3 regions of the Rhizobium sp. N324 genome follow, and region 3 is predicted to be linked to each of the others. Evidence: predicted binding sites of a transcription regulator. Region 3 holds the regulator's gene; each other region holds the start of a gene.

Region 1 (10,447 bases), 1.0 Mb from region 3:
ATGCAGCCGTGGCTCTGTGTGCGGCCGATCTTGGAGGGCTCGGGCGTGCCGTGGATGCCGTAGGTCGGCTTGGAGAGCGCCATCCAGACCGTGCCGACGGGGCCGTTCGGGCCGGGCGGAATGTTGAGGATCTTGTCGTTGGCGCCCTGCTGGAAATTGATCTTCGGATTGTAGGTATAGCCGGGATTGAACGCGACGCGCTCGACCGTCACGGTGCCCGACGGCGAGGGTGTGTCGGTGGAGCCGATCGATGCCGGATAGGCGGCAATGAGATTGCCGGCATTATCATAGGCGAAGACCTGCTTGCGGCCCTTGTCGGCGATGATGCGGGCAACCTCGCCGCTCTTCGGCTCGCCCGGATTGACGACCTTGATGACGGTGCCTGGGACGCTGAAATCGGCGCCGGGGTTCATCTCCTTGAGGAAGGCCTCGTCCATGTGGAAGCGCTCGGCCAGCATTTCGGTAATCGATGTATAGGCTAGCGACGGCAGCAGCGCCTTATGCGAATAGTCTTCCGGGATCTCGGCGACGTAGGGGCCGGCGGCATCGGCGGGCGTGATCGTGTAGCTGACGACCGGCAGGCCGCCGTTCATGCGAAGCTCTTCCAGAATGGCGTCGGTGTCGTTCGGGTCGAGTTTGGAGCCGGTCATCTGGTCATAGGCATAGACCGACTTGGTGACGTTCGAGCCCATATGACCATCGATGACGCCGGGGGAGATGCCGGCGCGATCGAGGAAGACCTGCAGCGCGACGATCTCGGGTTTCGACTTGTTCTTCAGCGTGATGACGGGTTCATCCGGCGCGGCCTTGGGCGCGTCGGCGGGTGGGATCTGCTGGTCGGGATCGATCGAGGCATAATCGTCGCCGGACTGCGGATTGCCGATGCTGTTATCCTCGGGATAGGGCTGCTCGCCGAGTGGCTGGCGTTCGATCGCCGCATCTTGCGGAATGCCGCCGGTGACTGCACCGCGCTCGGAATAACGTGCGTCGCCATCGTCGGCGTAATAGGGATCGTTGCCACCTTGGTCGGCATAGACCTCGCGCGGGCCGGGCCGCGGCGGATAGTAGCCGCGGGCGCGCATTTCGGTTGCGACGACATTGCCGTAGTCATCGATCAGCACGCGGTTGCCGCTACGGTCGCGGGCGTAGATATATCCGCGCGGGACATAGTCAAGGATTTCGCCGCTCGGGGTGACGAGCACGACATCGCTCTGGCGGCGGTCGCGGAACTGCTGCGCGCCGGCCTGCGGTGCTGCAGCCGCAATGGCTGCCAGCACGGCCGCAAGCGAAAATGCCGACTTTAAAAAACGATTCACGTCTCACACCTCGAACAGTGACTAGGCCGACACACACCTGCGAATTTTGACGCTAGTGTGGAATTTATGAAACCGTGCTGAACAAAATATGAAAATCACTAAGATTTCCTTTTACTCATAAACGTTTGCGTCCCGGTGTCAGTTCCGCAAAATCCACGGTTGCGGCAAAAGCGCAAGAGGCGGAAAGCGTCCGATTGACGAAATACGGCGCAAAACCTAACGCTAGCGCATCGTGCTTCCGAAAATCGGAATCGATTTTCGGAAGCACGATGCGCCGATTCAAAGTGTTAGAGCGTCCTTTGTGCGTCCGAAAGGACGCACGGCGCTCTAAGAGGCCGACGACCTCCTGAGGAGACTGAGATGATCGAATTTGCCGCTGCAAGCGGGCCGCGCCTGATGCTCGATGAAACATCGGTGCTGGATATCGGCGGCTGCATCGTCGAAGGCGTCGATATCGCGCCGAAGCGCGCCATTCCCGACGATGGCGACCCGCGAATCGATCACTCGCTCGAAGGCTTCCTGTTCACCTGCGGGCCGGACCATATCCGCCACCGCCAGCCGATCGCCGGGCGGACCGACGGCAAGGTCTATCCGCTGCACGGATCGGCCTCCGGCCATGCGGCCAAGGTGCTGTGGACGAAGTTTGAGAACGGCAATGCCGAATGCCGCGCCGATATCGACATCATCACCGTCGAGGGACTGCCGCAGCGCATCGAGCGGCTGTGGCGGATCGATGGGGCGACCGGCGAGGTGCGGCTCGACGACCGGGTCGTCAATACCAGCGATCAGGCGGTGCCGACCTTCCTGATGTATCACATGAACACCGGCGGCAAATGGCTGGACGAGGGCACGCGGCTGGAAGGACCGATGTTGGAGAATGGCGGTTTCCCCTGGACGTTCGGCGAGGAGCCGGGCAGCATCTTTTGCGTTGAGGCGCCGGCAACGGAGCAGGGCCTGGCGGAAGTTCGCCTCGGGCCGATCGCCGCGATCGGCGGCAGGACGCTCCGCGTGCGTTTCCGCGCCGACACGCTGCCTTATCTGCAGGTTTGGCGAAACCAGAAGGCGCCGGCCCATATTATCGGCATCGAGCCGGTCTCGCATCGCTGGGTCACGCGTGACGAGCTTCAGGGGGCCGGCGAATTCAACATGCTGGCATCAGGCGAGAGCCGCAGCTATGGGCTGAGCTTTGCCTTCCTGTGAGCGAAGTCTTGTTGACGCTTGCCAAGCTGCGTCGTAGACCTTCAGCCCACGATTTTTGAGGAGACAGGACGATGGATATTCGCCAGATCGACGATGAATATTCGGTTTCGGGTCAGATCACGCCCGATGACCTCGACGAGATCAAGGCGCTGGGGTTCAAATCGATCGTCTGCCACCGCCCCGATCATGAAAGCCCCGATCAGACGTCGTTCTCCGTCATCGAGGCGCGCGCGCGGGAAATCGGTCTCGAGATCAGCCATGTGCCTGTCGGGCCGATGGGCGTGACCGAGGAAGCGGTGCAGGGCATGGTCGATGCGCTCGACGAATTCCCGCGGCCGATGCTCGGCTATTGCCGCTCCGGCGCCCGCTCGACGGCGATCTACCAGAAGACCCACCATATCCGCAGCTAGGCCCCGTCCGGCTGCCGATTTTCCGGCGCTGCATCGCAGCGCCGTCACCTTGCCATTCACTCAGGAGACTATGATGAGCATTAAGCGTATCGACGTCGGCGCGCGCATGAGCGGCGCCGTCATTCACGGCAACACGGTTTATCTCGCAGGCCAGGTCGGCGAGGGCGAAAGCGTCACCGATCAGTGCAAGTCCTCGCTTGCCGAAGTCGACCGCCTGCTGGCTGCATCAGGCAGCAACAAGTCGAAGATCCTGCAGACCCTCGTCTATCTCTCCGACATCGCTTATTTCGCCGAGATGAACGCCGCCTGGGAAGCCTGGATCGATCCGGCCAATCCGCCCGCCCGCGCCACGAGCGAAGCCAAGCTCGCTGCGCCGAAATACAAGGTCGAGTTCATCGTCACGGCCGCGATCGACTGATCGTCGCGGTAATTCTGCCTTTGAAAGCCGGTAGGGAAACCTACCGGCTTTTTGTTTGCGCGATTTCCGAGAGCGTGCGTGTCGGCGTGATCGCCTCGGGATCGAGTTTGACTTCGATAATTGCGGGCTTGCCGCTTGCGCGCGCCCGCTCGAAGGCCGCGGCGAATTGCGCGGTGCTTTCCACCGTCTCGCCATGGCCGCCATAGGCGCGGGCAAGGGCGGCGAAATCAGGGTTGGTCAGGTCGGTGCTGCTGACGCGGCCGGGATATTCGCGCTCCTGATGCATGCGGATCGTGCCGTACATGCCGTTGTTGACGACGATTGCGATGATCGGCAGGCCGTAGCGGATGGCAGTGGCGAATTCCTGGCCGTGCATCAGGAAACAGCCGTCGCCGGCAAAGCAGATGACCTCGCGCTCGGGAAAAAGCTGCTTGGCGGCGACTGCGGCCGGCAGGCCGTAACCCATCGAGCCGGAGGTGGGTGCGGCCTGAGTATTGAAGCGGCGGAAACGATGGAAGCGGTGCAGCCAGGTGGCATAGTTGCCGGCGCCGTTGGTGAAGATCGTTTCCGGTCCGGTATTGGCTTCCAGCCACTCCATGATCGGTCCCATATGAACGGCGCCAGGACCTGTCGCCGGCGGCTTCGACCAGGAAAGATAGGCCTGGTGCATGCGCTCAGTGCGCTCCGCCCAATGCGGCTCGGCCGGCGCTTCGAGATCGGCAAGGGCCGCGACGAAATCGGCAGGAGCGGCGCAGATCGCAAGATCCGGGCGGTAGACGCGTCCGAGTTCAGAAGGATCGGGATAGACGTGCACCAGCGATTGCTGGGGGTAGGGGATATCGATCAGCGTATAGGACGAGGACGGCATTTCCGACATGCGGCCGCCGAGCAGGATCAGCAGGTCGCTCTCCTTGATCTCCTTGGCCAGAACAGGATTGATGCCTATGCCGACATCGCCGGCATAGGCGGGATGGAGATGATCGAACAGCATCTGCCGGCGGAAGGAGCAGCCGACCGGCAGTTGGAAACGCTCGGCGAAGATTGCGAAATCGGCGACCGCATCGGCATCCCAGCGCGTGCCGCCAAGGATCACCATCGGCCGCTCGGCCTTCAGCAGTCTGATATAGAGATCGTCGATCTGACGGCGACCGGGATGGGCCTCGACGCTGACATAGCGCTTGGCGCGGGGTGCCTCGACCTCGTCGCGCAGCATGTCCTCCGGCAGCGTCAGCACGACAGGGCCGGGGCGGCCGGAGGTGGCGATCGCGAAGGCGCGAGTGACGAATTCGGGAATGCGGGCGGCATCGTCGATCTCGCCCACCCATTTGGTGAATTCGGTGAAGGCGCGGCGGAATTCGACCTCCTGGAAGGCCTCGCGCTCGCGGGCTTCGCGCTGCACCTGGCCGATGAAGAGGATCATCGGGATCGAATCCTGCTTGGCGATGTGCAGGCCGGCGGAGGCGTTGGTGGCGCCGGGGCCGCGGGTGACCATGCAGATGCCGGGTTCGCCGGTCAGCCGGCCCCAGCAATCCGCCATCATTGCCGCCCCGCCCTCCTGGCGGCAGACGACGACGTCGATCTCGCTGTCGCGCAGCGCGTCGAGGACGGCGAGGAAACTCTCGCCCGGCACGCAGGACAGACGCTTGACGCCGTTCGCCTTCAGCGCCTCGACGATGAGTTGCCCGCCTGTTCTTTTCATGACGATGCCTTCCTCTCGCGCTCGGCGAGTTCCGCCAGAATTTCTTCGGTGTGTTCGCCGAGACGCGGGCTCGGCCTGGTGTAACGCAACGGTGTCTCCGACAGCACCACCGGCGTCCTGACCCCCGGGATGACGGTGCCGGCGGCATCCGCAAGGTCGATGCGCAGGCCGCGGGCTCGTACCTGAGGGTCGGCGAACATCTCTTCGATCGTGTTGATCGGGCCGGCGGGAACCCCATTCTCCTCGCAGGCCTTCAACAGATCCGCCTTCTGCCATTTCAGCGTCTCGGTGGAGATGAGACGGCGAACCTCGCCGCGATTGGCGACCCGGGCCTTGTTGGTGGCGAAACGTTCGTCGCCGGCAATCGCATCCAGGCTGAGAATGCTGCAGAGGCGGCGAAACTGGCCGTCGTTTCCAACTGCGAGAATAAGATAACCGTCCGCCGCCGGCACGACCTCATAGGGCGAGATATTCGGATGGGCATTGCCGAGGCGGGTGGGTGCTGTGCCGGAGACCAGGTAATTCATGTTCTGATTGGCCAGCACGGCCGATTGCACATCGAGCAGGGCCATGTCGACGAGTTGGCCTTCGCCCGACTTGAGCGCGTGGATCAGGGCGGCCTCTATCGCCGAGACGGCATAGATGCCGGTGAAGATATCGGCGATCGCCACGCCCGCCTTCATCGGCTGGCCGTCAGGCTCGCCGGTGATCGACATGAAGCCGGACATGCCCTGGACGATGTAATCATAGCCGGCGAGGCTGGCGTAAGGGCCGGTCTGGCCGAAGCCGGTGATCGAGCAATAGACGAGTTTCGGGTTCACCTTGCGCAGGCTGTCGTAATCGAGCCCGTATTTGACGAGGCCGCCGAGCTTGAAATTCTCGATCACCACATCGGCTGACGCAACCAGGCGGCGGACGAGCTCCTGGCCTTCGGGGCTTCTCAGGTCGGCGGTGACGGAGCGTTTGCCGCGATTGGCGGCGTGGTAATAGGCGGCCGAAAGATTGTCGCCGTCGGCGCCTTCGACGAAGGGCGGACCCCATTGGCGCGTATCGTCGCCGCCGTCGGGGTTTTCGACCTTGATGACGTCGGCGCCGAGATCGGCGAGTATCTGCCCCGCCCACGGGCCGGCCAGCACGCGGGCAAGCTCAATCACCCGGATGTCTGCAAGCGGCGGCCTTTTCGTGGTCTGCGTCATATTCCCTCGTCGATTTTTACGGCACCAGCGTCGCCTCAGATGTATCGGATACAGGCTTTGAAGCAAAGCGGCGCTCGCGCCAGATGATGTACAAGCCCGATGCCATGATGATGGCGATGCCGAGCCATTTGATCGCATCCGGAAAGTCGCCGAAAACCAGCCAGGCAAAGATCGTCGCCGAGACGATTTCGAAATATTGCAGTGGCGCCAGCGTCGAGGCGGGTGCGGCGCGATAGGCATAGACGCCGAAGATGCCCGCAATTGCGGCCATGGCGCCGACGCCGGCGACGTAGAACCAGGCGCTGCCTTCGGGCATGACGGGATCAAAGAGATCGGAGCCGCTTCCTTCGCCGGCAAAAAGCAGGATGGTGCAGAAGAGGAGGCCCCAGATGCCCATCTGGAACTGCATCGCCCAGGGGTCTTCCCGGTGCGACAGGACGCGGGTCATCAGCACGAAGGTCGCGATGCAGAGCGCGCTGACGACGGGCAGGAGGGCGATATAGCCGACCTCCTGGAAACTCGGCTGGATGATCAGCATCGCCCCGAAAAAGCCGACGCCGCAGGCGGTATAACGCCGCCAGCCGATCGTCTCCTTGAGAAAGATGCCGCCGAGGATCGTCACCATGATCGGCTCGACGAAAAAGATCGCAATCGCGTCGGCGACCGCCATGTATTTCAGCGTGGTGACGAACGAGATCATCGAGACGGTGATGATCAAGCCGCGGATGGCATGGAACAGGTTCTGGCGCCAGGAGAAATCGGCAAAGCTGCGCCGCCATATGACGATCGGCAGCATGCACAGCGCCTGCACGACGAAACGGCCGGCGGTGACTTCAGCGGAGGGGATGGTGACGACGGCGAGCTTGGCGAAGATATCGATCAGCGGCGAGAACATCACCGAAAGGAACATCAGCGCAAGCCCCGTCGTCACCTCGGAGGCTGAGGAAACGGGGCGGGCGGAGGTGCTGCTCATGATGAAATCTCTCTGGCTCAGGATCTTGCCGTTTGCAATCTGGAGACGGCCTCGTCGCACCAGTCCGCGAAGGCGGCGGTTGCAGCATCATTCAGCGTTTCGTGCCGCATGTCCTGATATATCTCAGTGCTGATACGAGAGAAACCGCTGGCTTTCAAATGGTTTGACAGCCAGAGCACGGCTTTTCCGCGCTCCGTCGCCGGGTCTTCTCCGCCGCCGACGAGGTGGATCGGCAGGTCGCGGGGCAGCCGATCCAGATGGAGCTTCTGCGGGGCGCGAAACGTCAGTTCGAAGAGGTCGAGCCAGAGCGAGACCGAGGCGTCGAAGCCGCAGAGCGGATCGGCGATATATTTGTCGACTTCATCGGGACGGCGCGACAGCCAGTCGAACTCGGTGCGGTGGGCGGGGATTGATTTCCCCCAGGCTGCGAAGGTGAGTTTCGGCAACAGGCCGCTCGGCACGTCGGAGCCCTTCAGCATGCGTTCGGCAAGCAGGATCGCCTGGGCGGCGCGGCCGGCAAGGCCGACGGCGAAATTAGAATTCCAGACGGCGACGGCGTCGAAATCGGAAGGCGCCGTGACCGCGGCATTGAGGGCGATCAGGCCCCCCATCGAATGGCCGAAGAGGATCACCGGCAGGCCGGGATGGCGCGAGAGCGCATGGGCGCGCATGGCAAGGACGTCGCCGATCACTTTTTCGACGCCGTCCCGCCGGGCGAAGCAGCCGATCGGCGCGTCGGGCGCCGTCGTCTCGCCGTGGCCGCGATGATCATGGGCGTAGACGTGATAACCGCGCGCCGCCATCGCCTCGGCAAAAGCGCGATAGCGTTTCGAATGTTCGGCGAGGCCGTGCGATATCAACAAGATGCCGCGTGCCGGGCCGGCGGCCTCGGCATGGTGATAGGCGAGCGACACCCCCGGCGCAGCGAGCCTCTGCGTTTCAGAAAACATCTGGATCCTCCCTGCCGCAACAGACCAGATCGTCGCCCAAAAGCAACATCGGTTCCTGACTTATCCGATAACAAATTGCGTTCCTGCTGCGATTCAGGGTTGCGGGCTTTTAATCTTCGTGCTTATTTGTTCCTGTATTGTTCTTTTTTGGGGGTTGAAATGAGCAGCATGCAGTTGCGTACCGCGGCGTTCGCCGTATCGATGGTTCTTGCCGGCGGCGCTTTCGCGCAGGAGGGCAGTGGGGCGACCCGCTTTATTCTTTCGGCAAGCTGGCAGCCGGCCTTTTGCCAGACAAACCAGAAGAAGGCCGAATGTGCGAGCCAGACCGGCGAGCGCCCCGACGCGACGAATTTTTCGTTGCATGGGCTCTGGCCGATGCGACAGAATTATTGCGGCGTGAGCGCCGAGCAAAAGGCCGCCGACAAGGATGGCAAGTGGAGCACATTGCCGGCGGTCACGCTGTCGGCCGAGACGCAGGCGGCGCTGGCAAAAGCGATGCCCGGCACGCAATCCGGCCTGGAACGGCATGAATGGGTCAAGCACGGCACCTGCACGAAAATGAGCGCCGAGGATTATTTCGGCGTTGGCGTACATCTTCTCGGCGCGCTCAACACCTCGGCCGTGCGCGATCTCTTCGCCGCCAATATCGGCAAGCCGGTCAAGGCCGAGGCGATCAAGGCGGCTTTCGACAAGAGCTTCGGGCCGGGGGCCGGCGACCGCGTCAAGATGAGCTGCCGACGGGTCGGCAATGTCAAGATGGTCAGCGGGTTGACGATCGGGCTTTCGGAGGCCGCCGGGGCGGCGTCGGCGAAAGGCACCGGGCTTGGCGATCTGATCCAGGGCGCGGGAAAAACGACGTTCGGCTGCGACGAGGGCGTCGTCGACGCTGCGGGCTTCTGACCGGAAATCCTGCGTAAACCGGGTTTCGGCGTTGCCCGCAGGCGCTGTTTCGCCTACATAGCGGCACGATCGAAGTTTCCCGCCCGGAGCAGCGCAGTCATGGCACGTCAGTTCATCTATCATATGTCCGGCCTCAACAAGGCCTATGGCAACAAGAAGATCCTGGAGAACATCCACCTTTCCTTCTACCCGGATGCCAAGATCGGTATTCTCGGGCCGAACGGCGCCGGTAAATCCACTGTGCTGCGCATCATCGCCGGCCAGGACAAGGAGTATACCGGCGAAGCCTGGCTCGCCGAGGGTGCCACGGTCGGTTATCTCGAACAGGAGCCGCACATCGATCCCAACAAGACGGTGTTCGAAAACGTCATGGAAGGCGTTGCCAAGAAGACGGCGGTGCTCGAGCGCTACAATGAACTGATGATGAACTATTCCGACGAGACGGCGGAAGAGGGAGCGAAGCTTCAAGACATCATCGACAGCCAGAACCTCTGGGATCTGGAAAGCCAGGTCGAGATGGCGATGGAAGCGCTGCGCTGCCCGCCGCGCGATGCCGATGTCACCAGCCTGTCCGGTGGCGAGCGCCGCCGTATTGCGCTCTGCCGCCTGCTGCTTTCGCAGCCGGACCTGCTGCTGCTCGACGAACCGACCAACCATCTCGACGCCGAGACGATTGCCTGGCTCGAAAAGCATCTGCGCGATTATCCGGGCGCCGTGATGATGATCACCCACGATCGCTACTTCCTGGACAACGTCACCGGCTGGATCCTTGAACTCGACCGCGGCCGCGGCATTCCCTACGAAGGCAATTATTCGGCCTACCTGCTCGCCAAGGCCAAGCGCATGCAGCAGGAAAACCGGGAAGAGGCAGGCCGCCAGAAGGCGATCAGCCGCGAACAGGAATGGATCGCCTCCAGCCCGAAGGCGCGTCAGGCCAAATCCAAGGCGCGTATCAAGTCCTACGAACAGCTGGTGGAGGCGGCCGAAAAGCAGCGCCCTGGCGACGCCCAGATCATCATCCCGGTCAGCGAGCGGCTCGGCCAGGTGGTCATCGAGATGGAAGGCATCACCAAGGGCTTCGAAGGCCGCACGCTGATCAACGACCTGTCGATCAAGCTGCCGCCGGGTGGCATCGTCGGCATCATCGGCCCGAACGGCGCCGGCAAGACGACGCTGTTCCGCATGATCACCGGCCAGGAAAAGCCTGATGCAGGATCGGTCCGCATCGGCGAGACGGTCCATCTCGGTTATGTCGACCAGAGCCGCGATGCGCTTGACGGCAGCAAGACCGTCTGGGAGGAAATCTCGGGCGGCGCCGAAGTCATCAAGCTCGGCAAGTTCGATATGAACTCCCGCGCCTATTGCGGCGCCTTCAACTTCAAGGG
Region 2 (10,447 bases), 1.1 Mb from region 3:
TCGAGTTCGATTATTGCTGCTGCCATGCCGCCTTCGCGCTGAAGGATGCGGGTTACGAAGCCATCATGATCAACTGCAACCCGGAAACCGTCTCGACCGACTACGACACGTCGGATCGCCTGTATTTCGAGCCGCTGACGGCCGAGGACGTGATCGAGATCCTGCGCGCCGAGCAGGAAAAGGGCGAAGTCGTCGGCGTCATCGTCCAGTTCGGCGGCCAGACGCCGCTGAAGCTTGCCGAGGCGCTCGAAAAGAACGGCATCCCGATCCTCGGCACCGCGCCCGACATGATCGACCTCGCCGAGGACCGCGACCGCTTCCAGAAGCTGCTGATGAAGCTCGATCTCAACCAGCCGAACAACGGCATCGCCTATTCGGTCGAGCAGGCCCGCCTGGTCGCCGCCGAGATCGGCTTCCCGCTGGTCGTGCGCCCGTCTTACGTTCTCGGCGGCCGCGCCATGCAGATCCTGCATTCGGAGGGCCAGCTGCAGACCTATCTGCTCGACACGGTTCCGGAACTGGTGCCCGAAGATATCAAGCAGCGTTATCCCAACGACAAGACCGGCCAGATCAACACCCTTCTCGGCAAGAACCCGCTGCTCTTCGACAGCTACCTCAGCCACGCCATCGAAGTCGATGTCGACTGCCTCTCTGATGGAACCGACGTCTACGTCGCCGGCATCATGGAGCATATCGAAGAAGCCGGCATTCATTCAGGTGACAGTGCCTGCTCGCTGCCGCCGCGTTCGCTGCCCGTCGACCTGCTCGACGAACTCGAGCGCCAGGCAAAGGCGATGGCCAAGGCGCTCAATGTCGGCGGCCTGATGAACGTCCAGTTCGCCATCAAGGACGGCATCGTCTACGTTCTCGAAGTCAATCCGCGCGCCTCGCGCACCGTGCCCTTCGTCGCCAAGACCATCGGCGCGCCGATCGCCAAGATCGCCGCCCGTGTCATGGCCGGCGAAAAACTCGATGCGACCTTTGCCGCCTACGGCCAGAAGCCCGATCCACGCAAGCTCACGCATATCGCCGTCAAGGAAGCCGTCTTCCCCTTCGCTCGCTTCCCCGGCGTCGACACCCTGCTCGGCCCGGAAATGCGCTCGACCGGCGAAGTCATCGGCCTCGATACCGATTTCGCGCTGGCCTTCGCCAAGTCGCAGCTGGGCGCCGGCGTCGAACTGCCGCGTGACGGCACGGTCTTCGTCTCCGTGCGCGACGAGGACAAGGTGCGCGTGCTGCCGGCGATCCGCATTCTCGTCGAACAGGGCTTCAAGGTGCTGGCAACCGGTGGCACCGCCCGCTTCCTCGGCGAAAACGGCATCACCGCCACCAAGATCAACAAGGTGCTCGAAGGCCGTCCGCATATCGAGGACGCCATCCGCAACCGCCAGGTCCAGCTCGTCATCAACACCACCGACGGCAACAAGGCGATCTCGGATTCGAAATCGCTGCGCCGCGCGACGCTGATGCAGAAGGTGCCCTACTACACGACGATGGCCGGCGCCGAAGCCGCCGCCCAGGCGATCAAGGCGCTGAAGGCCGGCAATCTCGAAGTGCGGCCGCTGCAGAGCTACTTCGCCTGAGGTTGAAGCAATTCCAGCAAATCTGCGCCCGCGGTTTTGCGTCCGGAATTGCGCAAAAAACAAAGAACAGCGTCACCGCTCGATGAGCGGTGACGGGACTTAAAGCGGAATCACTTTATCCGGCTGACGTCATAAGCCGATGAATCTCCAACATATCCTGACGAAAGCGCGCCATCTCCTCCACCTTCAGCCGCTCGTCGGGAATGCGCAGAAGATAGGAGGGATGCACCGTCACGAAGAGCGTGCGCCCCCCTTCGATCGCCATCGCCGTTCCCCTGACGTCCTGCAGGCGCTCTTTCATATCGGTCAGCGCCGCAAGCGCCGTCGCCCCCATGGCGACGATCAGCTTCGGCTTGATGAGTGTCAGCTCCTGATCCAGCCACCAGCGGCAATGTTTGACCTCGCCCATATTGGGCTTCTGGTGAATGCGCCGCTTGCCGCGCGGCTCGTATTTGAAATGCTTGACTGAGTTGGTGACGTAGACCATCGAACGGTCGATGCCCGCCTCCGCAATGACCTGATCGAAAAGCTTGCCGGCCGGACCGACGAAAGGGCGTCCTGCAATATCCTCCTGATCGCCCGGCTGCTCGCCGACGAACATCACCGCCGCATCGCGCGGCCCCTCCCCGAACACGGTTTGCGTGGCCTTGGCGTGAAGCGGACAGCGGGTGCAGGCGGCAGCCTCGGCGCGCAGGGCTTCCAGCGTGCCGGCCGGCGCTTCGGGTTCTGTGGGAAGGTTGCGCGCCGCCTGCTGCAGCCGGTCGTGAAAGGGCAGCGATTGCGTTGCCTCCCTTGCCGCCATCTCCCGCACCTTGCTTTCGGCCGATGCGATCAGACCCGGAATGAGATCGGCCTCCGGGAGGTTCTTCCAGTATTTTTTCGGCATTTCCGCCTGCATCGCCTTCAGCTTCAGCCGCGCCGGATTGAAGATGCTCGCATAATAGGTGCGCCAGAGATCGTCGGTGGCATCGGTGAGATTGGGCTTCTCGCACGGCGCGTCGTTCATCGTCAGCCTTTCGCCATCCCAGGCCGCCGAGCCCTTGGGCGTGGCGATCAGCCAGTCCATGTCGGTAAAGCGCCTCTGGAAAAAAGGCGCGGTACGCCGGACAATATGATGGTCCGGCTCGAACCAGGCGATGAATTTTCGCCGTCCCGAGGAAACCGCGCCGACCTCCTTGAAGCGGACGAAAGCCGTCATCTTGTGGGCGTCGCGATGCACATTTTTTGCCATCAGCCGGGCCCGCACGACATCCTCGTCGGAGGCCACCTCAAGCAGTTGCCGGTCCAGCTGCAGCCGCCAGAGCAGCCGGTAAAGCAGCGAGAAGCGCGCCGGGTCGCAATGGCAAAGCACGGTCTCCGCAAGCTCGATAAAGGCCGGCGGCACCGTCATCGGCTTGCGTGTCACAGGCGCCGGCGGCATGGCGTCGCGTTGGAATGCAAGATCGGCCTCCGCGCTTTTTTCCCGCCAGTCGATCTCCTCGGGCAATATGCCGGCGGCCGCGAAGGCGCGCGCGGCATCACGCCATTCGGCAAGGTCGCCCCGTCCTGCAAGCACGACCCGGCGCATCATAGCAACGACAATTGTTCAGGCTTCGGCTCGAACATGGCGCGAAGGTCCGGGCGGTCGATCAGCCGGCGCGGCGACCAGCCTTCCGCCGAGATGAAGGACTGTACCTTCTTGATAGAAATGCCGAGCCGCGAGAGATCGTCGAGCCGCAGGCGGCGAAAACGGCGGGCCGAAACGATCGATTTGACGGTTTTGGTGCCGAGACCGGGCACGCGCAGCAAGCGTTCCCGCTCGGCTTTGTTGATGTCGACCGGAAATTCGGCGCGGTTGGCGAGCGCCCAGGCAAGCTTCGGGTCGAGGTTCAGATCGAGCATCCCGTCCGTCTGGCTGGCGGTGATCTCGTCGATGCCGAAACCATAGAACCGATAGAGCCAGTCGGCCTGATAGAGCCGGTGTTCACGCATCAGCGGCGGCTTGATCAGCGGCAGGTTTTTCGACGAATCCGGGATCGGGCTAAAGGCGGAATAATAAACGCGCCTCAGGCCGTAGCTGCTGTAAAGCCGGCCGCTGGTCGCAAGGATCGTCGCATCACTCGCGCCGTCGGCGCCGACAATCATCTGCGTGCTCTGGCCGGCCGGCACGAAGCGCTGACGCTTCTTCGTGCGCAGCGTCGGCTCGCCTGCGGCCTCGATCTTCAGCCTCAGATCGCCCATCGATCGGCGGATATTGGCAGGCTTCTTTTCCGGCGCGAAACGGCTGATGCCGTTATCCGTCGGCAACTCGATATTGAGCGACAGGCGGTCGGCAAACAGCCCCGCCTCCTCGATCAGCCGCGGCGACGCCTCGGGGATCGATTTCAGATGGATATAACCGCGAAAATTATGCGTCACGCGCAATTCGCGGACAATGCGGACCATCTCTTCCATCGTGTAATCGGAAGAGCGGATAATGCCCGAGGACAGGAACAGCCCCTCGATATAGTTGCGCCGGTAGAATTCCAGCGTCAGCCAGATGACTTCCTCGGGCGTGAAGCGCGCCCGTTCGACATTGCTTGACGAACGATTGACGCAATAGGCACAGTCATAGATGCAGAAATTCGTCAGCAGTATTTTCAGAAGCGAAATGCACCGCCCGTCCGGCGCATAGGCATGACAGATGCCGGATCCCTCGGTCGAACCGAGCCCGCCGCTTGTTCCCGAATCGCGTTTCACCGTGCCGCTGGAGGCGCAGGAAGCGTCATATTTGGCGGCGTCTGAAAGGATTGCCAAGCGTTCTGTTAGCGACTTCTTCATTAGTGTGTTCACTATATGTTCTAACGCGCAAAGTCAACCACGGTCATCCCGCCTTGGCCGCGTTTTCGGCGGGACACTGGCTGTCGGGGCGGCTTGCATTTCATTCATGCGAATTTTCTGGAAATCGGCCTTGGCGATCTGCTATAAGCACTTAACTAGGATTGTGGCACGGTTCCGAAGCTCCCCTTCGGGACCTGTTTTCTTTTGTGTGTGCTGGACTGCGTCAAGCAGGGCTGGCGGATACAGGGAGTGAAGGACAGAAAAATGGTTGATAAGGTACCGATGACACAGGGTGGTTTCGTCAAGCTGCAGGAAGAGCTGCGCTGGCGTCAGCAGGAGGAGCGCCCGCGAATCATCGAGGCGATCGCCGAAGCCCGTGCTCATGGCGACCTTTCCGAAAACGCCGAATATCACGCCGCCAAGGAAGCCCAGAGCCACAATGAAGGCCGCATCAGCGAGCTGGAAGACCTGACGGCGCGCGCGGAGGTCATCGACCTCACCAAGATGTCGGGCGACAAGATCAAGTTCGGCGCCAAGGTGAAGCTCGTCGACGAGGACACCGAGGAAGAAAAGACCTACCAGATTGTCGGCGACCAGGAAGCCGACGTCAAAGCCGGCCGCATCTCCATTTCCTCTCCGATTGCGCGCGCGCTGATCGGCAAGGAAGTCGGCGATTCCATCGAGGTCAACGCGCCGGGCGGCTCCAAGGCCTACGAAATCCTCCAGGTTTCCTGGGGCTGATCGCCCGCCACAGACGAGACCCATCCCTTGCCTGATATGCGTGACGTCGAGATCATCGCGCCCAATTTCAAGCGCCGGCTCTCCGGCGTCACGTCGACCATCGTCCAGCTCATCCCCTGCCAGATCCGGCTCGGCGTCAGGATCGCAACCCTCGGCCCCGGCCTGCCGGAAGACCTGCCGAAGCTGCGATGGTCGCAGCTCCTTGGTCTCTGGCGCCCGCCGGCCCGCCGGCGCCGGCGTGTCTGGCACGCCCGCCGCAACAATGAGATGGCGGTCGGCATCCTGCTTCGCCATCTCCTGCGTATGCCGCTGAAGCTGGTCTTCACCTCGGCCGCGCAACGCCGCCACACCGCCTACACGAAATGGCTGATCCGCCGCATGGATGCGGTGATCGCAACCAGCGACCGGTCCGGCTCCTTCCTCGAGGTACCGCACGCCGTCATCCAGCACGGCGTCGATCTCTCCCTGTTCCACCCGCCGGAAACGGCGGAAGACGGTATTGCTGCGACCGGCCTGCCCGGCCGCCACCTCGTCGGCTGTTTCGGCCGCGTGCGCCATCAGAAGGGCACCGATCTCTTCGTCCGGGCGATGATCGAACTCTTGCCGCAGCACCCCGAATGGACGGCCGTCGTCTCCGGCCGGGTAACGGCGGAGCACACGGCCTTCGCAGACAAGCTCAAGGCCGATGTCGCGGCGGCTGGCCTCGGCGACCGTATCCTCTTCCTCGGCGAAGTGCCCGATATCAAGGTCTGGTATCGCCGCCTGACGCTTTACGTCGCCCCTTCCCGCAACGAGGGTTTCGGGCTGACGCCGCTCGAAGCCATGGCGTCGCGGACGGCGGTGGTGGCATCGGACGCCGGCGCCTATGCCGAACTGATCGCCGAAGGCGAGACCGGCTCGGTCGTCGTCGCCACCGATGGCGAAGCACTGACACGGGCGATCGCGCCCTATATCGCCGATCCCGGTCTGGCGATCGCGCATGGCGAGAATGCCCTGCGCCACGTCAGGGCGAATTTTGCCCTGGAGAAGGAAGCAACCGCCATCGGCGCCATTTACGACCGTCTTCTTAGCGACAACCGCGGCTGAGCGGAGCGAGAAGCGGCCTGTTGAAAAGGACAGCCACCCCCTCCTCCGTCATGCTCGGGCTTGTCCCGAGCATCTGCCTCCGGTCGATAGGGCAGCAGATCCTCGGCACAAGGCCGAGGATGACGTCGAGTAGAGAACGGGATCTATTGACAAGCGAACGGCCCGCCGGATGACGGGCCGTTGCAAATATCCGCGACTAGCGAGTGGCTGATTATTCCGCCGGCTGAAGTCCGCCGGCCGGAGCCGTCTCTTCTGCCTGGCCGCCCAAGGCTCTGGCAAGCTGCGCCGTATCCAGTTCGTTTTCCCAGCGCGCCACGACGATCGTCGCCACGGCATTACCGACGAGGTTGGTCAGCGCCCGGCATTCCGACATGAAGCGGTCGATGCCGAGGATGAGCGCCATGCCGGCAACCGGCACGGAAGGCACGACGGAAAGCGTGGCGGCAAGGGTGATGAAGCCGGCGCCGGTGATACCGGCGGCACCCTTGGAGCTCAGCATCGCCACCAACAGCAGCAGGATCTGGTCACCCCAGGAGAGATTGATGCCGGTTGCCTGGGCGATGAACAGCGCCGCCAGCGTCATATAGATGTTGGTGCCGTCGAGATTGAAGGAATAGCCCGTGGGGATGACGAGACCGACGACCGAGCGCTTGCAGCCGGCCTTCTCCATCTTGTTCATCAGGCCCGGAAGGGCGGCCTCCGACGACGACGTGCCGAGCACCAGCAGCAGCTCTTCCTTGATGTAGCGCAGCAGCGCCACGATCGAGAAGCCGTTATAGCGGGCGACGGCGCCGAGAACGACGAGAACGAAGAGCAGCGAGGTGATGTAGAAGGTGCCGATCAGCATGGCGAGATTGGCGATCGAGCCGATGCCGTACTTGCCGATCGTGAAGGCCATGGCGCCGAAGGCGCCGATCGGGGCGGCCTTCATCAGGATGGCGACGAGCTTGAAGACCGGAGCCGTCAAGGCGTTGAGGAAATTGACGACCTGCTCGCCCTTTTCGCCGACCATGGCGAGCGCGACCCCGAAGAGCACCGAGAAGAACAGCACCTGCAGAATGTCGCCATCGGCAAAAGCGCCGACGATCGTCGACGGAATGATATTGGTGAGGAAGCCGACGATGCTCTGCTCATGCGCCTTGGTGGCAAAACTGGCGACGGCGGCAGGATCCAGCGATGCCGGATCGATGTTCATGCCGGCGCCGGGCTGGACGACATTGGCGACGACCATGCCGATGACGAGCGCCAATGTCGAGAAGGTGAGGAAGTACAACATTGCCTTGCCGGCGACGCGGCCGACCTTCTTCAGGTCGCTCATGCCGGCAATGCCGGTCGCCACCGTCAGGAAGATGACCGGGGCGATGATCATCTTGACGAGCTTGATGAAGGCATCGCCGAGCGGCTTCAACTGGGCGCCGAGTTCGGGATAGAAATGGCCGAGAAGGATACCCGCGGCGATAGCGGCGAGAACCTGAACGTAAAGATGGGAATAAAAGGGCTTCTTGCCCTTGCTCTCTGCGACTGCATCGAATGGTGCTGCGATCATGATGTCCTCCTTAAGGCTCGTCCGAACAACTCCGGCCTCCCGAGCCGTTCGCTTCAATCCAACAGCTCAGCCGTTGTTGCCTTCTCCTTCGCAATCACCGTGCCAGTTTGACGTCATCGAATTAAGCAATTGATTTCACATAGTAAAAAAATCTTAGCTCATTGCCGGCTCGTTAAGAAATGCGGAAGTCCGCACAAATCCCTTTGCAACCAGTGCAGAAAAATGCACAAATCCGCCATGTCCCTGTCCCTGTCATCGCTGTGGCCTTCCCTGCCTCTGCGGCACCGCATCCGCCGGATGTGGTGGGCCTATGCGGTGATCGCCCTTGTCGCCGTCGCCGCAAGCCTGTGGGCAAGCGGCGAGATCGGTCGCCGCCAGGCCGAGACGGCCCTCGAAGAGCAGGCCCGCACCGATGCCAGGCTGAATGCGGCATTGCTGCGCACGGTTCTCGAAAAATACCGGGCGCTGCCCTTCGTGCTGTCGCAGGACACGGCACTCGCCGCAGCGCTGACAGGAAACGATGCCGCCACGTTCGGTGAGCTCAGCCGGAAGCTGGAAACGCTGGCGGCGGGCACGAAGGCTGCCGTCATCTATGTCATCGACAAGGACGGCATGGCGGTTGCGGCCAGCAACTGGCGCGAACCGACGAGCTTCGTCGGCAACGACTATCGTTTCCGGGAATATTTCCAGGGCGCGGTCGCTGCAGGACAAGCCGAGCGCTTCGCGCTCGGCACCGTCAGCAAGAAACCCGGGCTCTATATCTCCGAGCGGATCACCGGCAGCAATGGGCTGCTCGGCGTCGTCGTGGTCAAGGTGGAGTTCGACGACGTCGAGGCCGACTGGAATGCGAGCGACGCACCGTCCTACGTCACTGACGACCGCGGCATCGTCCTCATCACCAGCATTCCCTCCTGGCGGTTCATGACCATCGGCCGGATCGCCGAAGACCGGCTGACGGCGATCCGCGAGAGCCTGCAATTCGGCGATGCGCCGCTTCAGCCGCTGCCGCTCGATACCGTCCGCAGCCTTGGCGACAGGCTCGACGTCGTAGAGATCGTCATGCCGGGCGGCGCCGGAAAAACCAGATTTCTCGATGTCGGGATGCCGGTTCCAGCCACCGCCTGGCGTTTGCAGCACCTCGTGACGCTCGGACCATCCGTGGACGCTGGCGTTCGCGAAGCCCGCATGCTGGCATTGCTCACGCTCTTGCCGCTGCTGGCGGGCGCGGCCTTCCTGCTGCGCCGCCGCCAGACGGTCACCCTGAAGATTTTCAGGGAACAGCAGGCGCGGGAGGAGCTGGAACGGCGCGTTGCCGAACGGACGCTCGATCTCAGCCAGGCGCGCGACCGGCTGCAGGCCGAGATCATCGGCCACCGGAATACGGAGCAGAAGCTGCAGGCGGTGCAGCAGGATCTGGTGCAGGCCAACCGGCTGGCGATCCTCGGTCAGGTTGCCGCCGGCGTCGCCCATGAGATCAACCAGCCGGTGGCGACCATCCGTGCCTATGCCGACAATGCCCGCACCTTTCTCGACCGCGGTCAGACCGCTCCTGCCGGAGAAAATCTCGAAAACATCGCGGCGCTGACGGAGCGCATCGGTTCGATCACCGACGAGCTGAAGACCTTCGCCCGCAAGGGCCGCGGCGGCGCCGAACCGACCGGCTTGAAGGACGTGATCGAGGGCGCCGTGATGCTGTTGCGCAGCCGCTTTGCCGGCCGCATGGACACGCTCGACATCGACCTGCCGCCGGCCGACCTGCAGGTCATGGGCAACAGGATCCGCCTCGAACAGGTGCTGATCAACTTGCTTCAGAACGCGCTTGAAGCCGTGGCGCCGAAGGCCGACGAGGCGCGCGTCGAGGTCAGGACGTCAAGCGAAGGGGACATGGTGGCGCTGACGGTCGCCGACAACGGCCCCGGCATTTCGCCGGAGATCCGCAAGGGCCTGTTCACGCCGTTCAACACCTCTAAGGAAAGCGGCCTCGGCCTCGGGCTGGTCATCTCCAAGGATATCGTCGGCGATTACGGCGGCCGGATGGAGGTCGACAGCGACGGCAGCGGAACCCGGTTCGTCGTGCATTTGAGGAAGGCTTGAGATCATGACCACAGTGATGCCGGTTGCGCTGATCGACGACGATAAGGATTTGCGCCGCGCCACCGCCCAGACGCTCGAGCTCGCCGGATTTTCCGTTTCCGCCTATGATGGTGCGAAGGCCGCTCTGGCCGACCTGCCCGCCGACTTTGCCGGCCCCGTCGTGACCGATATCCGCATGCCGGAGATCGACGGATTGCAGCTGTTTGCCACGCTGAAGAGCATGGACGCCGACCTGCCGGTGATCCTGATGACCGGCCATGGCGATATTCCGATGGCCGTGCAGGCGATCCAGAACGGCGCCTATGATTTCATCGCCAAACCGTTTGCGGCCGACCGGCTGGTTCAAAGCGTGCGTCGCGCCGGCGAGAAGCGGCGGCTTATCCTGGAAAACCGCATGCTGCGCAAAGCGGCCGAGGATGCGCAGGAGAATTCGCCACTGATCGGCCAGACGCCGGTCATGGAAAATTTGCGGAAGATTCTGCGCCACATCGCCGATACCGATGTCGACGTGCTCGTGGCCGGCGAAACCGGCAGCGGCAAGGAAGTCGTGGCCCAGATCCTGCATCAGTGGAGCCACCGCCGGAAGGGCAATTTCGTG
Region 3 (10,447 bases):
CTGGCCGTAGAGAATTTCGTTTTCGAGGAAGATGACCGGGTTCGGATCGCGGATCGCTGCCTTCAGCAGGCCCTTGGCGTCGGACGCCGTATAAGGCATGACGACTTTCAGGCCGGGGATCGCGCTGTACCAGGCCGCATAATCCTGGCTGTGCTGGGCGCCGACGCGGGCGGCCGCACCATTCGGGCCGCGGAAGACGATCGGAGCGCCCATCTGGCCGCCGGACATGTAGAGCGTCTTGGCGGCGGAGTTGATGATGTGGTCGATCGCCTGCATGGCGAAGTTGAAGGTCATGAATTCGACGATCGGGCGAAGGCCGGCCATGGCGGCGCCGACGCCGACGCCGGCAAAGCCGTGCTCGGTGATCGGCGTATCGATGACGCGGCGGGGGCCGAATTCCTGCAGCAGGCCTTGGGTGACCTTGTAGGCGCCCTGATATTCGGCGACTTCCTCGCCCATGACGAAGACGTCGTCGCTGGCGCGCATTTCTTCGGCCATGGCGTCGCGGAGCGCTTCGCGCACGGTCATCGACACCATTTCGGTGCCGGCCGGGATTTCCGGATCGTTCGGAACGGCAACCTTCGGCTCGGCCGGAACGGGAGCAGCAGCCGAACCGGTGTTGGTCGGCTTTTCTTCCTGGGCAACCTGCGGAGCAGCGACTGGCTGAGCAGCAGCAGGCGCAGTGGAAATCGCGTCGGCCGATTCGCCATCCTGCAGCAGCACGGCGATCTTGGTGTTGACCTTGACGCCTTCGGTGCCGGCATCGACGAGCAGCTTGCCGATGACGCCTTCGTCGACAGCTTCGACTTCCATCGTCGCCTTGTCGGTTTCGATTTCGGCAATCACGTCGCCTGAGGTGACCTTGTCACCTTCCTGCTTCAGCCATTTGGACAGCGTGCCTTCTTCCATCGTCGGAGAGAGGGCGGGCATGAGGATATCGATAGGCATGGGTTCCCTCCCCCGATTAAAGCAGAATGTCGGTGTAGAGCTCGGATGCATCCGGCTCCGGATCGGCCTGGGCGAAATCGGCGCTGTCGGCGACGATGTCGCGGACATCCTTGTCGATCGCTTTCAGATCGTCTTCGGAGGCCCAGCCCTTTTCGATGAGGCGCGCCTTGACCTGCTCGATCGGATCCTGCTCGGAGCGCATCTTCTGCACTTCTTCCTTCGAGCGATATTTCGCCGGATCGGACATGGAGTGGCCGCGATAGCGATAGGTCAGCATTTCGAGAATGATCGGGCCCTTGCCGGAGCGGCAATGTTCGAGCGCCTCGTCGGCGGCCGCCTTGACGGCGCGCACGTCCATGCCGTCGACCTGGATGCCGGGAATGCCGAAGCCGGAGCCGCGTAGCGAGTAGTTCGACTGGGCGGTGGCGCGGGCCGTCGAGGTGCCCATGGCATAACGGTTGTTCTCGACGATATAGACGATCGGCAGCTTCCAGAGAGCCGCCATGTTGAAGCTCTCGTAGACCTGGCCCTGGTTGGCGGCGCCATCGCCGAAATAGGCGATCGAGACGTTGCCGTTGCCGCGATAATGATTGGCGAAGGCAAGACCGGTTCCGAGCGAGACCTGGGCGCCGACGATGCCGTGGCCGCCGTAGAAATGCTTCTCTTTCGAGAACATGTGCATCGAGCCGCCCTTCCCGTGGGAATAGCCGCTGCGGCGGCCAGTCAGTTCGGCCATGACGCCGCGCGCTTCCATGCCGGTGGCCAGCATGTGGCCGTGGTCGCGATAGGCGGTGATGACTTGGTCGCCTTCCTTCTGCGCCATCTGCATGCCGACGACGACAGCTTCCTGACCGATGTAGAGGTGGCAAAAGCCGCCGATGAAACCCATGCCGTAAAGCTGGCCGGCCTTCTCCTCGAAGCGGCGGATCAGCAGCATCTCGCGATAGGCCTTGAGCTCCTCGTCGCGATCGAAGTCGGCGACAGGGCCTCCGTTCGATGCTTTCGCTGCAGGTTTTGCTGATGTTTTCCGGCTGGAAACCGTCGCGGTCTTTCGCGGCGCCATTCAACCCTCCCTATGGTTTGTCGGTTCTCGGTGCCGCGTACCATAGGGAAGAAACATGACCACAGCAATGCCATAATTGCATGGCTCGTATTCGGCACTAAACTATTGGAAATAAGCAGAAAATTCCAATTAACCTAATTCCGGTTAATTGGAATAATGGTTGAATATGACGATCTCGTCCGCGCGCGACATATTGAGCTGATAGCGCGCTTTTTCGTCCAGCATATCTTTGTCGAGCGAGCCATCACTCAGCAGCGCGACCTGATTTTCCAGATGTTCGCGCTTCGCCTTCAAGATCGCAAGCTCTTTTTCACGCGCGACGCGCTGGTGCTCGAACGTCTCCGTTGCGCGCAGGCCGTAATCGCCGTGAATGCAATGATAACCGAAATAGGAGAGGAAGGCGACCGTCATGGCCGGAATGACGAAGCGGCCGAATTTTCTCTTCTTATGATGCTTTGTCCACATACACGCATGCTCTTGAACGCATTACCAATTCGTTCAGCATAACGCCCAGAGATTAACCGTTCGTTGACCGTAAAAACGGCCAACAAAAAACCCGCGCCGGGAGGGGCGCGGGTCTTGTCGAAAGCAGATTCGATCAGCCGCGGATGATCGAGCGGCCGGCATACTGGGCCTGGGGGCCGAGGCCTTCCTCGATGCGGATCAGCTGGTTGTACTTGGCGAGCCGGTCGGAACGCGACAGCGAGCCGGTCTTGATCTGGCCGCAGTTGGTGGCGACCGCGAGATCGGCGATGGTCGAATCTTCGGTTTCGCCGGAGCGGTGCGACATGACAGCGGTGTAGGCAGCCTTATGCGCCGTGTTGACTGCGTCGAGCGTTTCCGTCAGCGAACCGATCTGGTTGACCTTGACGAGGATCGAGTTGGCGACGCCCATGCGGATGCCGTCGCGAAGACGGGCGGAGTTGGTGACGAAGAGATCGTCGCCGACGAGCTGGGTCTTCTTGCCGGTGAGGTCGGTCAGCGTCTTCCAGCCATCCCAGTCATCTTCGGCCATGCCGTCTTCGATCGAGATGATCGGGTACTTGGCGGCAAGTTCGGCCAGATATTCGGCCATGGCGCCCGATTCGAGCGTGCGGCCTTCACCTTCGAGGACGTATTTGCCGTCCTTGAAGAATTCCGTCGAGGCGCAATCGAGGCCGAGGTAAATGTCCTCACCCGGCCTGTAGCCGGCTTTTTCGACCGACTTGACGATGAAGTCGAGGGCTTCCGAAGCGCTCTTCAGGCCCGGTGCGAAACCGCCTTCGTCGCCGACATTGGTGTTGTGGCCCTGAGCGGCCAGTTCCTTGCGGAGCGTGTGGAAGACTTCCGACCCCATGCGCACGGCTTCGGCGATCGTATCGGCGCCGACCGGCAGGATCATGAATTCCTGGAAATCGATCGGATTGTCGGCATGAGCGCCGCCGTTGATGATGTTCATCATCGGCACCGGCAAGAGGCTCGCGGAAGCGCCGCCGACATAACGGTAGAGCGGCAGGCCCGAGGCCTGGGCGGCAGCCTTGGCGACGGCCAACGACACGCCGAGGATAGCGTTGGCACCGAGGCGCGACTTGTTCGGCGTGCCGTCGAGCTCGATCATGATGTTGTCGATCTGGATCTGGTTTTCGGCATCGATGCCGCCGATCGCGTCGAAGATCTCGGTATTGGCGGCATCGACCGCCTTCTGCACGCCCTTGCCGAGGTAGCGCTTGCCGCCGTCGCGCAGCTCGACTGCCTCATGGGCGCCGGTCGAAGCGCCCGAGGGAACGGCCGCGCGGCCCATGCTGCCGTCTTCGAGATAGACGTCGACTTCGACGGTGGGGTTGCCACGGCTATCGAGAATCTCGCGGGCGATGATATCGGTGATTGCAGTCATGGGTTCTTCCTGCTCGGTGGGTGATCAATCGTTCGAAGCCTGTCATAATCGAAGGCGTGCAAATTACAATGGCGCATTGCGGCACCTTCGACCTGCATGTCCGATCGTCGCTATAACACGAACATGTCAGGCTTTTGACTGTCAGCCCTTGGCGACAGCATCGAAGGCCAGCAGCTTTTCCAGAAGCTGCGGCATGTCCTTGAGGTAGACCATGTTCGGGCCGTCGGACGGTGCGTTGTCGGGGTCCTGGTGGGTTTCAACGAAGACGCCGGCAATGCCGGTCGCGACCGCCGCGCGCGCCAGCGTTTCCACGAATTCCCGCTGACCGCCGGAGGATTCCCCCTGCCCGCCCGGCTGCGCCACCGAATGGGTCGCATCGAAAATGACCGGCGCACCCATCGACGCCATGATCGGCAGCGAGCGCATGTCGGAAACCAGCGTGTTGTAGCCGAAGGAGGCGCCGCGTTCGCAGAGCAGCACGTTCGGATTGCCGCTGGCGTTGAGCTTCTTCAGCACGTTCTTCATGTCCCAGGGGGCAAGAAACTGGCCCTTCTTGACATTGACGGCACGGCCGGTCTCGGCGGCGGCGATCAGAAGGTCGGTCTGGCGGCAGAGGAAGGCCGGGATCTGCAGGACATCGACCACCTTTGCCACTTCGGCGCATTGCTCGGCGGTGTGAACGTCGGTCAGGACGGGAAAGCCGAACTCCTTCTTGAGATCGGCGAAGACCTGCATGCCCTTTTCAAGGCCGATGCCGCGCTCTGCCGACAGCGAGGTGCGGTTCGCCTTGTCGAAGGAACTCTTGTAAACGAGACCGATGCCGAGCTTTGCACAGAGCTCCTTCAGCGTGCCGGCAACCATGAAGGCATGGTCGCGGCTCTCCATCTGGCAGGGGCCGGCAATCAGCGACAGGCGGCCGGTATTGGAAAAGGTGACCTGGCCTGCGCCCGCGCCGATCCTGACTTCCGAATTCGTATCAGTGCTCATCATCTTTCCTCGAAGGCGAAAAGCGTGCCCTGCCCGGGCGCCGGCTTCACCAGAATACGATTGTTCTTGCGCGTGTAGGTCACTCCGTTAGCAGCCAAATGCGCTTCTGTCACGGCAAGATCGGCGACGGTGAAGCGGATGGCCCGGCCGCGCAGGCCGCGGTCGGCGGATGAGACGGCAAACTCGAAATAGGCCTCCAGCCCTTCCGGCGTCATCAGGCTGATTTTCGCATTCGGCGCCGCGATATTGACGCCGAAACCGGTTTTCTCGACGGCCGACTGCGCCATGACAAGGCTGACGAAACCGGCGAAGGCGGAGGCATCAGGCGCGCACAGCGCGATCTCGGCGATGCCGGTCACGCCATTGGCATGTGTCTCCAGCGCGCCGCGGTCGGCCGGCAATGGATTGATGCGTTGGCAGGTGAAGAGAAAGAAATCGGGTGCCCGCAGATCCGCGGCAAAGGCCAGTTTGAAGCTGCCGATGCCTTTGGAACCGTCCGGCATTTTCATCAGCCGGCTGAACTCCAGCATCTCGCCGGCGCTCAATCCGCCTGAAATGAAGCTTTGATGATCGAGGCCGGCATCCTCGGTGCCGAAAACCACGGCCGAAAGCCCCTCATCGCCGCAACGGAAGCGGAAGGCCCGGTTGCGGGCGGTGAAGACATTGCCTTGCCGCGCCGAGGACTCGCTCTCCTCGACGCTCGCGATACCGAGCGGCTCCAGATAGGTCTTGTCGGCGAAGAAGACGCAGGCATTTTCCGTTCCGAAGGGATGACGGGCATCGGCCGCAACGGTGAAGCCGAGCTTGCCGAGTCTTTCGCGCGCCAGATCGATATTGACGACCGGCAGCACGACATGATCCAGTGGGTGCGGCTTGGCGGAATTCGTGTTCATGATATCCCCTCCTGCAATTGCGAAGAGATGTGCGACGGCGCCTTCCTCAATGCAAGACATGGCGCCGATCCGGCGAATGAAAATAAAAATCTCAACGAGTTGGCGCCAAGTTTTACGGAAATTTAGCTACTTGCGGAACACATATGGAACATATAGTGTCTGTTCTGGATTTGTTTCAATCAGGGGTCACACGCCGATGCTCACGCGCAAACAACAGGAGCTTCTCCTTTTCATTCATGAGCGCATGAAGGAATCCGGCGTTCCACCGTCCTTCGACGAGATGAAGGACGCCCTGGATCTGGCCTCGAAATCCGGCATTCATCGCCTGATCACGGCGCTTGAGGAACGCGGCTTCATTCGCCGCCTACCGAACCGCGCCCGGGCGCTCGAGGTCATCAAGCTTCCGGAGGCCTATAGCCCCAGCATTCAGCCCCGGCGTGGTTTTTCGCCGAGCGTCATCGAGGGCAGCCTCGGCAAGCCCCAGCCGGTCGCCGCCCCCGCACCCGCAAAACCCGTCGCCGACAACGGCAACTCGGTCTCGGTGCCGGTCATGGGCCGAATCGCCGCCGGCGTTCCGATTTCGGCGATCCAGAACAACACCCACGACATCGTCGTTCCCGCCGACATGCTCGGCTCGGGTGAGCATTATGCGCTGGAGGTCAAAGGCGATTCGATGATCGACGCCGGCATCTTCGACGGCGACACGGTGATCATCCGCAACGGCAGCACGGCAAGTCCCGGCGACATCGTCGTCGCCCTCGTCGATGACGAGGAAGCGACGCTGAAGCGCTTCCGCCGCAAGGGCGCCTCGATCGCGCTTGAAGCCGCCAACCCGGCTTATGAGACCCGGATCTTCGGGCCAGACCGCGTCAAGGTGCAGGGCAAGCTCGTCGGTCTCATTCGCCGCTATCACTGACGCTGGACGGGCCGGTTTCGGCGAAACTATTGCTGCGCCAGTCATAGGCGCGATGGCGTATCCACGGCCGCGACAGGCTCTCGAATGCGGTTGCGACCTCCAGGCCGGCGTCCGCGAAGCGCAGCTCGACGGAACCGGTCCTGCGTAGCGTCTCACCGGTAAAGAGCGTCGCGCCCGAGCGGCAGCTATTGAAACGCAGGCGGACAGACGTGACGACGATATCGGAGGCATCGCAGGCCGGACCGAGATAGGCGGCATTGTCGATGACGGTGACGACGCGCCCATTGCCAAGCCTTGATGTGCACCAGGCCTTTTTGACACAGGAAAAGCGGTTTGTTTCACCGCCCGCCGCCGCCCGCATCGCCGTCCTCGCTTCGATCTGCTGATCGTGGGAAAGCCTGACGCGGCGGTCTTCTCCCTCCGGCGGGATAGCAGGGCCTTCCAACATCTTCGGTGGATGATGTGTCGGCAGGACCAGTGCTCTCTGCCACTGGTCGAAAATGAAATCCGGCGGGTTTTCGCGGTTGGAAGCCATTGCCGCCACTGCAACGAGCGCGACCAGACTGCCATCCTCCGAAATCACCAGATCCGGCGGCCGGGGGACCGGCAGAACCAGCAGGAAGAGCGTCGAGACGGCGAGGGTCGATGTGCCGGCATGGCGCAGCCGGGTGCGCAGCAGTGTCAGCAGCAGGAAGCCGGCCACGGCGACGGCGAAATACCAGGCGGGCAAACGGCCGACGCCGATATCGCCGCCCCAGCCGGACACCGTCTTGGCGACAGCGATCACCAGATCGAGGCCGAAGCCGACGACCTCCCAGAGCGGAGCGTCCAGGCCGAACGGCATGAGCAACATTGCCAGCAGCCCGGCCGGCATGACGATGAACGAGATGATCGGCATCGTCGCGAGGTTTGCCGGCAGGCCGTAGGCCGTCAACCGATGAAAATGCTCGATCGAAAACAGCGCCGTGGAAAAACCGCCGATCAGCGAGGTCAGCAGGACGCCACCGAAGAAACCGGCGACCGCAACGACCGGCCGGAAGATCGGCAGCTTGAGCAACGCGTTTTCGCGGACGCGCCGGTCCTTCCACAACTGATAGCCCGATACCAATGCCAATGTCGCGGCAAAGGACATCTGGAAGCTCGGGCCCAGCACTTCGGAGGGTGAAATGGCGATGATGACAAGCGCCGAGAGAACGACATTGCGCAGGCTGATCGACGGCCGATCGAAGAAGACGGCGATCAGCATGATGGCCATCATGATGAAGGCGCGTTCGGCCGAGACCCCGAATCCGGAGATCAGGTAATAGGCGGTGACGGCGGTGAGCGCGCCTGCGGCGGCGATCTTCTTCGTCGGATAGGCCTGGGCGACGCCCGGAAAGAGGCTGAGCAGCATCCGGAAGCCGACGAAGAAGATGCCGGCCGACAGCGCCATGTTGAGACCCGAGATCGCGACGATGTGGGCAAGGCCAGACTGGCGCAACGCCTCCGTCGTCGCATTCGAGATGGCGCGCCGCTCGTCGGTCACCAGGGCGGCGGCAAAGGCGCCGGTATCACCAGGCAGGATCGACCTGATGCGGTCGCCGATGCTGCTACGCAACCGGTAAAGCCATTCGAGCATAGCTTCCGACGGCGACCTTGCACCCTGCGGGCTCGCCGCCAAATCCTTCTCAGGGGCGCCGTAGAAGAAGCCGTTGGCGCCGATGCCGTCGAAATAGGCGCCGAAGGAGAAGTCATTGAGTTCGGGAAGTGCGGGGCCCGAGGGCGGCGTTAGCCGCGCCCTGCCGGTGATAATGTCGCCGATCTCGAAAGGCGTGTCGGCGCCGCGGACAATCGCGGTTACGCGCCCCGGCGGCCGCTTCAACTCCGGCTCGTCTGTGGCCCTGACGGCGAGAATGTAGCGCCAACGCCCACGGCCGTCGCCTTCGCGCCGTTCGACACGGCCGGTCAGCGTCGTCGTCACGGATGAATCGAGGATCACGGTCGATGCCCGCCAGCTCTCGAACTGTGCGCAGAGCATGCCGCAGACCACAAGTGCAAGCGCCAACAACGTCGTTCGCAACACGGCCCGGCTACGGTCGGTGATGAGAACCGCAATGGTCAGCACCGACAGCGACAGCAGTAATGTCAAAAGCGGAAAATCGGATGCGGCCAGAAACCAGAAGGATGCGCCGGCGCCGAGGAAGACCGGCGAAAACAGCAGCAGGCGGCCGTGATCCGCCTCCTCGCCCAGCATGGACCTGCAAGCGCGCAAGGATTGGCGGGCTGCGGCCGGCAGCCGGTGGCGCCAGGGCGTCGCCGACTGCGTCCTTGCCGATGGCGTCGCCACCACAGGCAGAGAAACGCCGGAGGATCCGGCGCCAGCTTCCGGCCGCAATTCGACTGTCGTCAATTCCTGCATGCGCCGCCCAAGTCACCCGCGAAGGCGCCCAGAATGCAACCTCCCAACAAATCGGGCAAGGATAATCGATTGAAATATGAGGGAAAATCGCGAGCGCCAAAAGGCCAGTCGAATCATTGGCTTCCGATATGCACGCTGCTCATCGCTGCAGTGCCTAAAAGGTGATACTGCAATGCACAAAATGCCGTCACGGTAACTTGGCATTAGCGTCGCGATCATATAGCTATCGGTGAGGACGCTTAACCCCTATGGCGCTTTTATGGCGCCACCGCCATTCCGGAGGATCAGCATGACGGATCAAAGCGCTACAATAAAAATCGGTGACAAATCTGTCGACCTAGCCGTCAAGAGCGGCACGATCGGCCCGAGCGTCATCGATATCGGTGCTCTCTATAAGAACACTGCCTCCTTCACTTACGATCCGGGTTTTACCTCGACCGCATCCTGTGAATCCAAGATCACCTACATCGACGGCGACGAAGGTGTGCTGCTGCACCGCGGCTATCCGATCGAGCAGCTGGCCGAGCATGGCGACTTCCTCGAAGTCTGCTACCTGCTCCTCTACGGCGAACTGCCGACCACCGCGCAGAAGAAGGATTTCGATTACCGCGTCACGCACCACACCATGGTGCACGAGCAGATGAGCCGCTTCTTCACGGGCTTCCGCCGCGATGCGCATCCGATGGCCGTCATGTGCGGCTGTGTCGGCGCGCTATCGGCTTTCTATCACGACTCCACGGATATCACCGATCCGCATCAGCGTATGGTCGCCAGCCTGCGCATGATCGCCAAGATGCCGACGCTTGCCGCGATGGCCTATAAGTACCATATCGGCCAGCCCTTCGTTTATCCGAAGAACGACCTCGATTACGCATCGAACTTCCTGCGCATGTGCTTTGCCGTGCCTTGCGAGGAATATGTGGTCAATCCGGTGCTTGCCCGCGCCATGGACCGCATCTTCATCCTGCATGCCGATCACGAGCAGAACGCCTCGACCTCGACCGTCCGCCTCGCGGGTTCGTCGGGCGCCAACCCGTTCGCCTGCATCGCGGCCGGCATCGCCTGCCTCTGGGGCCCCGCCCATGGCGGCGCCAACGAAGCAGCGCTCAACATGCTGAATGAGATCGGCTCGGTCGACCACATTCCGGAATATATTGCCCGCGCCAAGGACAAGAACGATCCGTTCCGCCTGATGGGCTTCGGCCACCGCGTCTACAAGAACTACGATCCGCGCGCCAAGATCATGCAGAAGACGACGCATGAGGTGCTCGGCGAGCTCGGCATCAAGGACGATCCGTTGCTCGAAGTAGCGATGGAGCTGGAGCGCATCGCGCTCACCGACGAATATTTCATCGAAAAGAAGCTCTAT

The links. Region 3 encodes LexA, which represses DNA repair genes until DNA is damaged. Its sites were predicted from a motif close to TGTTCNNNNTGTGTTCNG; they were not measured.
Region 1: AMK05_RS15215 (ribonuclease T2 family protein) is a predicted target of LexA. The motif match lies at 8,290-8,307, and genes of this name have one in related genera.
Region 2: AMK05_RS15675 (putative DNA modification/repair radical SAM protein) is a predicted target of LexA. The motif match lies at 4,388-4,405, and genes of this name have one in related genera.

Annotation. Positions count from the first base shown of each region.
Region 1 covers NZ_CP013630.1:3,159,983-3,170,429, reverse strand. Annotated here, with positions in the region: gene AMK05_RS15255 (L,D-transpeptidase) at 1-1,316, opposite strand, end outside; gene AMK05_RS15250 (DUF4432 family protein) at 1,677-2,516, shown strand; gene AMK05_RS15245 (TIGR01244 family sulfur transferase) at 2,588-2,926, shown strand; gene AMK05_RS15240 (RidA family protein) at 3,000-3,344, shown strand; gene AMK05_RS15235 (thiamine pyrophosphate-binding protein) at 3,385-5,043, opposite strand; gene AMK05_RS15230 (CaiB/BaiF CoA transferase family protein) at 5,040-6,239, opposite strand; gene AMK05_RS15225 (DMT family transporter) at 6,256-7,212, opposite strand; gene AMK05_RS15220 (alpha/beta fold hydrolase) at 7,230-8,162, opposite strand; gene AMK05_RS15215 (ribonuclease T2 family protein) at 8,322-9,062, shown strand; gene ettA (energy-dependent translational throttle protein EttA) at 9,162-10,447, shown strand, end outside.
Region 2 covers NZ_CP013630.1:3,257,317-3,267,763, forward strand. Annotated here, with positions in the region: gene carB (carbamoyl-phosphate synthase large subunit) at 1-1,583, shown strand, start outside; gene AMK05_RS15670 (UdgX family uracil-DNA binding protein) at 1,699-3,150, opposite strand; gene AMK05_RS15675 (putative DNA modification/repair radical SAM protein) at 3,150-4,382, opposite strand; gene greA (transcription elongation factor GreA) at 4,647-5,123, shown strand; gene AMK05_RS15685 (glycosyltransferase family 4 protein) at 5,151-6,209, shown strand; gene AMK05_RS15690 (dicarboxylate/amino acid:cation symporter) at 6,421-7,755, opposite strand; gene AMK05_RS15695 (sensor histidine kinase) at 7,978-9,849, shown strand; gene AMK05_RS15700 (sigma-54-dependent transcriptional regulator) at 9,854-10,447, shown strand, end outside.
Region 3 covers NZ_CP013630.1:2,113,208-2,123,654, reverse strand. Annotated here, with positions in the region: gene AMK05_RS10280 (pyruvate dehydrogenase complex E1 component subunit beta) at 1-948, opposite strand, end outside; gene pdhA (pyruvate dehydrogenase (acetyl-transferring) E1 component subunit alpha) at 965-2,011, opposite strand; gene AMK05_RS10270 (FtsB family cell division protein) at 2,156-2,476, opposite strand; gene eno (phosphopyruvate hydratase) at 2,610-3,884, opposite strand; gene kdsA (3-deoxy-8-phosphooctulonate synthase) at 4,026-4,871, opposite strand; gene AMK05_RS10255 (VOC family protein) at 4,871-5,764, opposite strand; gene lexA (transcriptional repressor LexA) at 5,961-6,680, shown strand; gene AMK05_RS10245 (ComEC/Rec2 family competence protein) at 6,661-9,078, opposite strand; gene gltA (citrate synthase) at 9,368-10,447, shown strand, end outside.